Regions from separate parts of the Streptomyces sp. NPDC051738 genome, predicted to be linked through region 1. Evidence: riboswitches for the same ligand, from Rfam matches in the RefSeq annotation. Region 1 holds a riboswitch; the other holds the start of a gene.

Region 1 (5,470 bases):
CCGAGGCGACCAGGCCGATGGAGCCCACCAGCGTGCGCACGATCTCCTCCGCCACCAGCTCACTGTTGGCGACCGTGCCGACGCCGCTCTGCGCGATCGAGAAGAGCAGCAGCAGCGGCAGCGCGGCGCCCGCGTAGGCGAGGACGAGTGTGTTGACGACGGACGCGATGTGGTCGCGGCCGATGCGGATGCCTGCGCGGTACAGCCCGCGCCAGCCCATCGTCGGGTTGGCCTCGTGCAGTTCCCAGACGGCGGACGTCTGCGTGACCGTCACGTCGTCGAGGACACCGAGGGAACCGATGATGACGCCGGCGAGGAGCAGACCGCTCATGTCGATCGACGGGTACAGCCCGTGGATCAGGCCGGTGTTGTCGTCCGTGTTGCCGGTGAGCGCGGCCCAGTCGATGAAACCCGAGCCCAGGAAGCCGATCAGCAGCAGCGAGAGCAGTGTGCCGAACACCGCCACGGACGTACGTGCCGACAGGCCGTGGCACATGTAGAGGGCGATCAGCATGATGGCGCTCGCCCCGACCACCGCCACGACCAGCGGGTTCGAGCCCTGCAGGATCGCCGGCAGGATGAAGGAGGTCAGCACCAGGAAGCTGACGGCCAGCGCGATCAGCGCCATGACACCGCGCATCCGGCCCACCACCACGACGGCGAGCGCGAAGATGCCGGCGAGCACCGTCATCGGCACCCGGCGGTTCACATCGGTGACCGAGTACTGCAGGTCCTTCGGCGCCGAGGGCTCATAGGCGACGACGACCTCCTGGCCCTCGTGCAACTGCCGTGACTGGTCGGGTTGCACGATCTCCGTGAACGTACGGCCCTTGTCCTGGCCCGTGTCGACGCGGATCGTCGCCTTCTTGCAGGTGCCGTTCTCCTGCTGCACGGCGGAGGAACCCTCGGCGGTGGAGGTGTCGCCGGTCGGGGGCACCCCCGAGGCACCCGCGGCCTTGCAGCTCACTTCGATCACCTTGGTGACCGTGGCCTGCTGAGTCTGCCGGTCGAAGCCGACGCCCGTGCGCTCGTGCGGCGGGGCACCGCCCGGCCACAGCACCGCGAGGCCCACCACCACCGCCGCGGCGAAGGGGATCAGGATCGCCGCGATGACCTTGCGCAGGTGTCGGGAGACAGGCGCCGCAGGACCGTGGGCGTGACTGTGCGAGTGCCCGAACCCACCACCGTCATCGCCGCCCCGCGAGCCGCCGGATCCGGTTCCGTGCCCGTGACCGCCGCCGGAATCGCGCCCGGGCCCATGACCGCCACCGCCACCGGAGTCGTGCCCGTGCCCATACCCGTCACCCGGGCCGGGCCCCTGCCGCGGCGGTCCACCGGACCCGGGACCGCGCTCGTACGGTCCACCGGACCCCGGACGGTGCCCATGCGGTCCACCGGCCCCTGGTCCGCGCCCGTGACCGCCGCCGGACTCGCCCCCGAGCGCCTGCATCCCGCCGGTCCCGGGGCCGTGCTCGTGCCAGCCGTCGGATTGAGCCGCGTGATCGTCGTGACCCTCGCCTCCGGATTCGCCTCCAGATCCGCCTCCGGGCCCACGGCCATACCCGCCGTCGTATCTCGCCCCGGGAACCCCCGAACCCCGGCCGTCGCTACGGCCGTTGCCCCGTGCGGAGCCGTTTCCGGCGCCGGATCCGTGGGGCCGCTCGGGCGGTGGGTAGGGCGGTTCATGCGTCGTGGTCACCGCCCGATCATCGCAAGAACGACCGGGGCCCTCTGTTCACCGCGCCCGAATTGACGCTAGCGTGGTGCCACCTTTGTACACGCGGGAGCTCGGAGCACCGGGCTGAGAGGGCGCTGACCTCCGTCCCAGCGATGTTTCACATGAAACATCACTCATCGCGAGTGATGTTTCACACGAAACGTCGGCAGACGGAAGCCGCTGCGTCGACCGCCGAACCTGTTACCGGGTAATGCCGGCGTAGGGAGTAGGTCTCATGACCATCAAGGACGCGCGCACGCCTGCCTCCACCCAGGACGAACAGTCCATTCAGGGCGAAAACCCCACGGAGGCCGGGAAGTCCATCGGCTGGCACAAGGCGTACGTCGAGGGCTCACGCCCCGACCTGCGGGTGCCGGTCCGACAGGTGCACCTCACCAACGGGCAGTCGGTCACGCTGTACGACACATCGGGCCCGTACACCGATCCAGTCGCCGAGACCGACGTCCGCAGGGGACTGACCCCGCTGCGGGAGAACTGGATCATCGGCCGCGGCGACACCGAGGAGTACGCGGGCCGTCCCGTCCGTCCCGAGGACGACGGCATCAAGCACACCTCGCCGCGCGGCGGTCTGCGCAACCTCGACGCGGTCTTCCCAGGCCGGCCGCGCCAGCCTCGTCGCAGCCGTGACGGCCAAGCGGTCACGCAGCTCGCCTATGCGCGCCGCGGCGAGATCACGCCCGAGATGGAGTTCGTGGCCATCCGGGAGAACGTTTCTCCCGAGGTGGTCCGCGAGGAGATCGCCGCGGGCCGGGCGGTCCTGCCCGCCAACGTCAACCACCCGGAGATCGAGCCGATGATCATCGGCAAGCGGTTCCTGGTGAAGGTCAACGCCAACATCGGCAACTCCGCGGTCACCTCCTCCATCGAGGAGGAGGTCGAGAAGATGACCTGGGCGACCCGCTGGGGCGCCGACACGGTCATGGACCTGTCGACCGGCCGCAACATCCACACCACCCGTGAGTGGGTGCTGCGCAACTCCCCCGTGCCCATCGGTACGGTGCCGCTCTACCAGGCGCTGGAGAAGGTCGACGGCCGCGCCGAGGAGCTGACCTGGGAGATCTACAAGGACACGGTCATCGAACAGGCCGAGCAGGGCGTGGACTACATGACGGTCCACGCGGGTGTGCGCCTGCCGTATGTGCCGCTCACCGCCAACCGCAAGACCGGCATCGTCTCGCGCGGCGGTTCGATCATGGCGGCCTGGTGCCTGGCGCACCACAAGGAGTCGTTCCTCTACGAGAACTTCGAGGAGCTCTGCGAGATCCTCGCCGCCTACGACGTGACGTACTCCCTCGGCGACGGCCTGCGGCCCGGCTCGATCGCGGATGCCAACGACGATGCGCAGTTCGCGGAGTTGAGGACGCTCGGGGAACTCAACACGATCGCCAAGCGTTTCAACGTACAGACCATGATCGAGGGCCCGGGACACGTCCCGATGCACAAGATCAAGGAGAACATCGACCTTCAGCAGGAGATCTGCGATGAAGCTCCGTTCTATACGCTCGGCCCGCTGACCACGGACGTCGCTCCGGCGTACGACCACATCACCTCCGGCATCGGTGCCGCGATGATCGCCTGGTGGGGCACGGCCATGCTCTGCTACGTCACGCCCAAGGAGCACCTGGGCCTGCCCAACCGTGACGACGTCAAGACCGGCGTCATCACCTACAAGATCGCCGCCCACGCAGCCGATCTCGCCAAGGGACACCCCGGTGCGCAGGAGTGGGACGACGCGCTGTCCGACGCCCGCTTCGAGTTCCGGTGGGAGGACCAGTTCAACCTGGCTCTCGACCCGGACACGGCACGGGAGTTCCACGACGAGACCCTGCCGGCCGAGCCCGCCAAGACGGCCCACTTCTGCTCCATGTGCGGGCCGAAGTTCTGCTCGATGAAGATCTCCCAGGACATCCGCCGCCAACACGGCGGTTCCCAGGGGGAGATCGAGGAGGGCATGGCTCAGAAGTCGAAGGAGTTCGCGGCGGCGGGCAACCGGGTGTACCTGCCGATCGCGGACTGACGCCGACGTCCTGACCCAGGGCGCCATGCCCCGGTGTCCGGTGCGCGTGGCCGGGTGTCCGGCGCGTGGCCGGGTGTCCGGCGTGCTGCCCGGCTGTTCGGCTTGCGCCTCCCCGAGGAGGTCTCCTCGGGGCTCCGTCGAGGAGGAGGGTCCCCTGGCGGGGGCTCTCCTACGGCGGGGGCGCAAGCCGAGGGGCTACTCCGGCTGGTGTTCCGGCCCTCCGAAGTCCGGGCTGCTGTAGTCCGGGCTGGAGAAACTCGGGCGCGGGCCCGTGGAGGAGCCGTCGCCGGGGCTGCTGAAACCCGGGCGGTCGTAGCCGAGGTTCGGGATACGGCCGGCGGGTGTCGACGGTGGCAAGCGGTGCAGGGCCGATGCCGTGCCGGGGTCGGCGAGTGCCTCTCGCAGGAAAGGCAGGATGCCGCGCTCCAGCAGGGCCTCGCGCCAGGCTTCCCTGGCCCGGGTGACCTCCTCGCTCAGTTCGCCGTGCGGTCCGCTGACGAACGCGGGCCGGTTGCGCAGGGCGGTGAGCAGGAGGCCGACGGCGGCGACCAGGATCGCGGCCGCCGCCACGGCGCCGAACACCCATCCAGTGGTGAGCATCGTCGTGGCGAACGCCGGCTCGGGGTCGAACATCTTCAGGATGTAGCCCACGAGCAGGAAGATCGCCGCGGCGGTGCCGGCGAGGACGGGTGCGAGGACGGCGAGGACGGCGATGACACCGGGGCCGGCGGTCTCGGCGACTTCTCCCATGGTGGTGGCGAGCCCCATCGCGCCCGTGCCCGACTCGGTGGAGCCGGACTCGCGGGCGGACGACGGGGTGGACGGCGCCGGCTGGCGCAGTTCCTCGCGGACCTTCACGTAGTGCTGGTACTCGGTCGCCGCGGCCGCCGTGATGAGTGCGGTGGCGTTGAGCGCCATGGTGCGCAGCTGTTCGGGGTTGAGCCGCTGTCCGACAGCGGTCAGGTCCGGGTGGTGTGGTGCGGAGCGCAGCGCCTCGTCGAGGAACCGCTCGTAATCCTGGCGGTCCTCGCTGTACAGGTGCTGCGGAACGCTGTTCATGTGCATCCCCCGATGCTCCGTAGGGCTTGGGGCTCGCATGGCAACGAGCCGTCGGGCAGAAACGGAGGGGAGCCTGCTACGGATAAGCCGATGGTAGAGCGGTGACGGCACACGGTGACAGGGGGTTTCCAAAAATTGGGCCCTGGCCTGCGCCGTCTTCCGTCACTACGCCCTGGGGCGACGTCTGCCCCGTGAACGCTCAGATATCCAGGGGAAGTTGCTGGACCAGCAGCTTTCCGGCCATGGTCACGCCGCCGTCCATCGCGACGGCGAGGCCGTCGGCGTAGACGTGCGGTCCCTCGACCAGGGGCCCGCTGTCGTCCTCGCCCTCCTCGGAGCCGACATCGCCCACCAGGTACGGAATCGGGCTGTGACCGTGAACGATGCGGGTGCCGCCGTACGTATCGAGCAGGGAGCGCACATGGTCGGCGCCGCCCTCGTCGCGGAAGGAGAAGCGCTTGGTGAACTTGCGGAAGAGATCCCAGACCTCGTCGGCGTCGTTGCGCGTGAGCGTCTCGCGGACGGTGTCGTTGACCGCCTCGATCGAGTCGCCGTAGTCGAGATAGGCGGTGGTGTCCGAGTGCACGAGCAGATGGCCGTCGACCTCCTCCATGGCGTCCAGCCGCGCCATCCATTGCAGATGGTGGTCCTGGAGA
Region 2 (5,470 bases), on a different contig from region 1:
TTCACCGGCAGCGGCCGCTGGATGTTGAGCGCGCGCGGGATCACGCTCGTACGGTCGTCGGCGTTGCTGTGCTCCGCCGTGAGCGCCTGCGGCGGCACCGCGTCCAGCTGCTCGGCGGTCAGCGCGGCGCGGACCTCGCGGGCCTGCGCGAGCAGTGCGACGGCGTCGTACGGGCGGAGGTCCGGGGTGCGCGCGGTGGCCGACGCGACCAGCTCGTCGAGCTCGTACGCCAGGCCCGGCGCGATCGCCGAGGGCGGCGGAACGTCCTCGTGCAGGTGCTTGTAGAGCACCACGGCGGGGGAGTCCCCGTCGTGCGGCTTGTCGCCGGTGAGCATCTCGTAGAAGACGACACCGCACGCGTACACGTCGACACGGGCGTCGGCGGCGCCGGGCTGCTCGATCTGCTCGGGCGCGAGATAGGAGACGGTGCCGAGCACGGCACCGGTGGTGCTGGTCACGGTGTCCACAGACCGCACGAGTCCGAAGTCGGCGACCTTGACCCGGCCGTCATCCCCTATGAGGACGTTCTCGGGCTTCATGTCCCGGTGCACGAACCCGGCGCGGTGTGCGGCGCCGAGGGCGGCGAGCACCGGCTCCAGGATGTCCAGGGCGGCCCGGGGCTGGAGCGCCCCGCGCTCACGCAGGACGTCACGCAGGGTGCAGCCCGCGACGTACTCCATGGCGAGATAGACGTACGACCCGTCGGTGCCCTGGTCGAAGACCTGCACGACGTTGGGGTGAGCGAGCCGGGCGACGGACTTCGCCTCGCGGATGAACCGCTCGACGAACACCCCGTCGACCGCCAGTGCGGGATGCATCACCTTGAGCGCGAGGACGCGGTCGAGGCGGGTGTCCACGGCCCGGTAGACCGTGGCCATCCCGCCGACCGCGATCCGCGCGTCCACGCGATACCGGCCGTCGAGCACCTGCCCGACCAGAGGGTCCTGAAGGGTCGTATCCACGCAGGCGAGTGTACGAGCCGTCACTGACACACCCGCCGCTGCGGCCGGGATCGGGGCGGGACTGAAGCTGACCTGTGACGGACGCCTCACAGCTCGACGACCTTCATCGAACGTGCGTTCAAAATGCGGGTCGCTCGGGGTCCAGCCTCGCCAGGCCCTCCGCGGGAGACGACGCCTCCGCGAAATGCCGCCGAGGAATCCGCCCCGCCCGGTACGCCAACCGCCCCGCCTCCACCGCGTGCCGCATCGCGTCGGCCATCAGCACCGGCTCCTGCGCCCGCGTCACGGCCGAGGCGAGCATCACACCCGCGCAGCCCAGCTCCATCGCGAGCGCCGCGTCCGACGCCGTACCGGCCCCCGCGTCCAGGATCACCGGCACGCGCGCGTGCTCCACGATCAGCTGGAAGTTGTGGGGGTTGCGGATGCCGAGTCCCGAGCCGATCGGCGACCCCAGCGGCATGATCGCCGCACAGCCGACGTCCTCCAGCTTCCGCGCCAGCACCGGGTCGTCGTTCGTGTACGGCAGCACGGTGAACCCGTCGTCCACCAGCGTCTCCGCCGCGTCCAGCAGTTCGATCGGGTCCGGCAGCAGGGTCCGCTCGTCGGCGATGACCTCCAGCTTGATCAGATCCGTACCGAGCGCCTCGCGCGCGAGGCGGGCCGTCAGCACGGCCTCGCCCGCCGTGAAGCACCCGGCCGTGTTCGGCAGCACCTGGATCCCGAGCTTCTCCAGCACGGACAGTACGGACCCGTGCACCGACGGGTTCACGCGCCGCATCGCGACCGTCGTCAGCTCCGTCCCGGACGTCACCAGCGCCCGTTCCAGAACCTCCAGGCTGGGCGCTCCGCCCGTGCCCATGATCAGACGGGACGTGAAGGACGTACCGCCGATGACAAAGGGATCGTCGGCCATGGTTCAGCCTCCTTGGACGGCGGTGAGGACCTCGACGCGATCCCCTTCGGAGAGGGACGTCGACGCCCACTGCGCGCGCGGGACGACGGTTTCGTTGAGGGCGGCGGCCACTCCGGAGGGCGCCGCGCTGAGGGACTTCACGAGCGTGTCGAGAGCCGTGCCCGGCTCGATCTGCCGACGCTCGCCATTGACCGAGATGGTGACCGGGGAGTTCATGCGAGCTGCTCCGTGAGGGCCGCGGCGCCGAACCGCCTTGGCGTGAACGGACGGGCCTCGTCCGGGAGTTCACCGGTGGCCAGGACGTGCGCCATGGCGTCCCCGGTGACCGGCGTCAGCAGCACGCCGTTGCGGTAGTGCCCGGTGGCCAGCAACAGCCCGTCCAGCTCGGTCGGGCCGAGCAGCGGCGCGTTGTCGGGAGAGCCGGGGCGCAGACCGGCCCGCGTCTCGGTGAGCGGCAGTTCCGTGATGCCCGGCACCAACTCATGGGCGTCGCGCAGCAGCTCGTACACCCCGCCCGCGGTCACCGTCGTGTCCCAGCCCAGCTCCTCGCTCGTCGCCCCCACGACCAGCTCCCCGCTCTCGCGCGGCACCAGATACACCTGGCTGCCGCGCACCACGGCCCGCACGGTCCGGCTCAGGAACGGCGCGTACCGCTTCGGCACGGTCAGCCGCAGCACCTGGCCCTTCACCGGGCGTACGGGAGGCAGTACGGCGTCCGGGACCCCGGAGAGCCGCCCGCTCAGGCTGCCGGCCGCGAGGACCACCTGGCCCGCGCCCAGCGCGGTGCCGTCGGATGCGGTGACACCCGCGGCCCGCTCCCGTACGACGTCGAGGCGCTCGGCCCAGGCCCGGTGGAAGACCACGCCGGCCCGCTCGCACGCGACCACCAGTGCCGCGGCCAGCCGCCGCGGGTCGATCTGGTGGTCGCCGTCCACCCTGAGCCCCCCGCGCACGCCCGGCGCGAGCATCGGCTCCAGGCGCCGGCAGTCACGCCCCGACAGCCACTCGGACTCCAGGCCTGACTGGCGCTGCAAGGTGTGCAGTTCCCGCAGATGGGCGCGGTCGTCGGAGTCCAGCGCGACGGCGAGCGTGCCGCAGCGGCGGTAGCCGAGGTCGTGGCCCGTGAGGTCGGTGAGTTCGGCCGCGAAGTCCGGGTAGCGGCGGGCCGAGGCGAGGTTCAGGCCCAGCAGGGTCTGCTCGCCGTAGTGCAGTTCTGTGACGGCGGCCAGCATTCCGGCGGCCACCTGGGCGGCGCCGCCGCCCGGCTCGGGGTCCACGACGGTCGTCGTGAACCCGCGCTGTGCGGCCCGCCACGCCGTGACCAGGCCGATGATTCCGCCCCCGATGACAAGGACGTCTGACGTTCGCATACGCGACATGGGCGTCCAGCCCCTCCCTTCGCCGGCATGACCCGGATCAGGTTCGTACGGTCGGAGGCCGCCAGCCTCCCTCTCAGCCCGGTGCGTCCGGGCTCCCGCGAGTGCTTTACGTTGGCCACCCTAGCCCGCCGCCGTATGCCTCAGTAAGGGAGCCTCGCCCCATGGCCCGCTCGCTCGACGGTCTCGTCCTCGCCCCCGTAGCGGACCAAGCCCCAGGTCAGGTGGGTACCCGCACCCGGTTCACCTACCGCGAGAAGGACGGCGAGATCTGGGCCGAGTACGCGGGCGGAGACGTCGTACGCGGGCATCTCGTGGGCATCAGGGAAGGCGACCGGCTGGACTTCCGGTACGTCCAGCTGAAGCGGGACGGGACCACGTCGTCGGGGCACTGTGTGTCGACCGTGGTCGAGCTGGCCGACGGGCGGGTGCGGCTGGAGGAGAACTGGGAGTGGGAGTCGCAGCCGGGCAGCGGCACCAGTGTGGTGGAGCAGGTCCCGGACGAGGTTGTGGAGCGGATGCCGGACAGGGCTGTGGAGCAGGTCACGGCGCACGACTCCTGACTGACGAATTGTCAGTTGTCTATGGTGATCAGGTGAGCGAGCAGACGACGCAGTCGCAGCGCAGGGTGGTCGTCGCGGGCGCCGGTATGGCCGGTGTCCAGACGGCGGTCGCCCTTCGGGAACAGGGCTTCACGGGCCCGGTCACGCTGATCGGCGCCGAACCCCACCAGCCGTACGACCGGCCGCCCCTGTCCAAAGCAGTGCTGCTCGGCAAGGCCGAGGGCTCCGCCTTCGACGTCGACTTCGAGGCACTCGGGATCGAGCTCCGGCTGGGGCGCGAGGTGCTGGGCGTGCGCCCGGCCGACCATGAACTGGACACCGAGGGCGGGCCGGTCCCGTACGACGTCCTCGTGCTCGCCACCGGCGCCGAACCGATCCGGCTGCCGGGCGCGGAGGGCGTGCCCGGCGTGCATCTGCTGCGCACCCTGGACGACGCCGAGCGGCTGCGGCCGGTGCTCGCCCGGCAGCACGCGATCGTGGTCGTCGGTGCGGGCTGGATCGGCGCGGAGTTCGCCACGGCCGCGCGCGAGGCGGGCTGCGCTGTGACGGTCGTGGAGGCCGCCGACCGGCCGCTCGCGGGTGCGCTGCCCGCGGAGGTGGCCGCGCCGATGACCTCCTGGTACGCGGACAGCGGGACCGCGCTGCGCACGCACGCGCGCGTGGAGCGCGTCGAGCCCGGCATGGTGATCCTCGACGACGGCTCGCTCCTGTCGGCGGACGCCGTCGTGGTCGGCATCGGAGCCCGGCCCGCCACGGCCTGGCTGGCCGGCTCGGGCATCGAGCTCGGCGCGCACGGCGACGTCGTGGCCGACGACCACCTGCGCACCTCCGTACCGGACATCTACGCGGTCGGCGACTGCGCCTCCTTTCCTTCGGGAAGGTATGGCGAGCGCCTGCTGGTCCACCACTGGGACAACGCCCTCCAGGGCCCGCGCACGGTCGCCGCGAACATCCTCGGCGAGACCGCCGCGGTCTACGACCCGGTCCCGTACTTCTGGTCCGAGCAGTTCGGCCGCTTCGTCCAGTACGCCGGGCACCATGCCGCAGCCGACACGACCCTGTGGCGCGGCGACCCGTCGGGCCCGGCGTGGACGGTCTGCTGGCTGAAGGGCGACAGACTGGTCGCCCTGCTGGCGGTGGGCCGGCCGAGGGACCTGGCGCAGGGGCGGCGACTGATCGAGGCGGGCACGCCGATGGACCCGGAGCTGCTGGCGGATCCGGCGCGGCCGATGAAGGCGGCGGTGGCGTAGCGGCGGTGGCGTGTGGGGGGGCGTGCCGTACGGGCGGTGTCGCGCGGGCGGTGTCGTACGGGCGGTGACCCGGCGTGTCACTCCAACAGGTCCTCCCCGGTGGACCGTCCTGACTTCCGACTGTCAGTGGCAGATGGCAGGCTTGTAACCGTGACCGAGATTGACGCAAAGATCGATGCTCTCGTCCCCGCCTGGCTCACCCTCCCCGACATCGCAGAGATGCTGGACGTCGAGGTGACGCGTGTGCGGCAGCTGGTCAAGGAGGGCCAGCTCATCGCCGTACGCCGTGGTGAGAACCGCGCGCTGCACGTCCCTGCCGCCTTCATCGACGGGGACAAGGTCGTCAAGGGCCTGTCCGGGACCCTGACGCTCCTGCGGGACGACGGCTTCACGGACGAGGAGATGC

What was found. Region 1 has a riboswitch for thiamine pyrophosphate ahead of thiC (phosphomethylpyrimidine synthase ThiC). Riboswitches for the same ligand answer to the same signal wherever they lie in the genome.
Region 2: another riboswitch for thiamine pyrophosphate. It lies ahead of thiO (glycine oxidase ThiO); the one in region 1 lies ahead of thiC (phosphomethylpyrimidine synthase ThiC).

The regions. Positions count from the first base shown of each region.
Region 1 is NZ_JBITCM010000001.1:868,332-873,801, forward strand. It holds gene ACIA8X_RS03905 (YibE/F family protein) at 1-1,450, opposite strand, end outside; TPP riboswitch at 1,771-1,960, shown strand; gene thiC (phosphomethylpyrimidine synthase ThiC) at 1,953-3,755, shown strand; gene ACIA8X_RS03915 (hypothetical protein) at 3,951-4,820, opposite strand; gene ACIA8X_RS03920 (metallophosphoesterase) at 5,014-5,470, opposite strand, start outside.
Region 2 is NZ_JBITCM010000007.1:50,857-56,326, forward strand. It holds gene pknB (Stk1 family PASTA domain-containing Ser/Thr kinase) at 1-962, opposite strand, end outside; gene ACIA8X_RS17920 (thiazole synthase) at 1,081-1,875, opposite strand; gene thiS (sulfur carrier protein ThiS) at 1,879-2,091, opposite strand; gene thiO (glycine oxidase ThiO) at 2,088-3,254, opposite strand; TPP riboswitch at 3,252-3,363, opposite strand; gene ACIA8X_RS17935 (hypothetical protein) at 3,416-3,814, shown strand; gene ACIA8X_RS17940 (NAD(P)/FAD-dependent oxidoreductase) at 3,847-5,064, shown strand; gene ACIA8X_RS17945 (Rv2175c family DNA-binding protein) at 5,215-5,470, shown strand, end outside.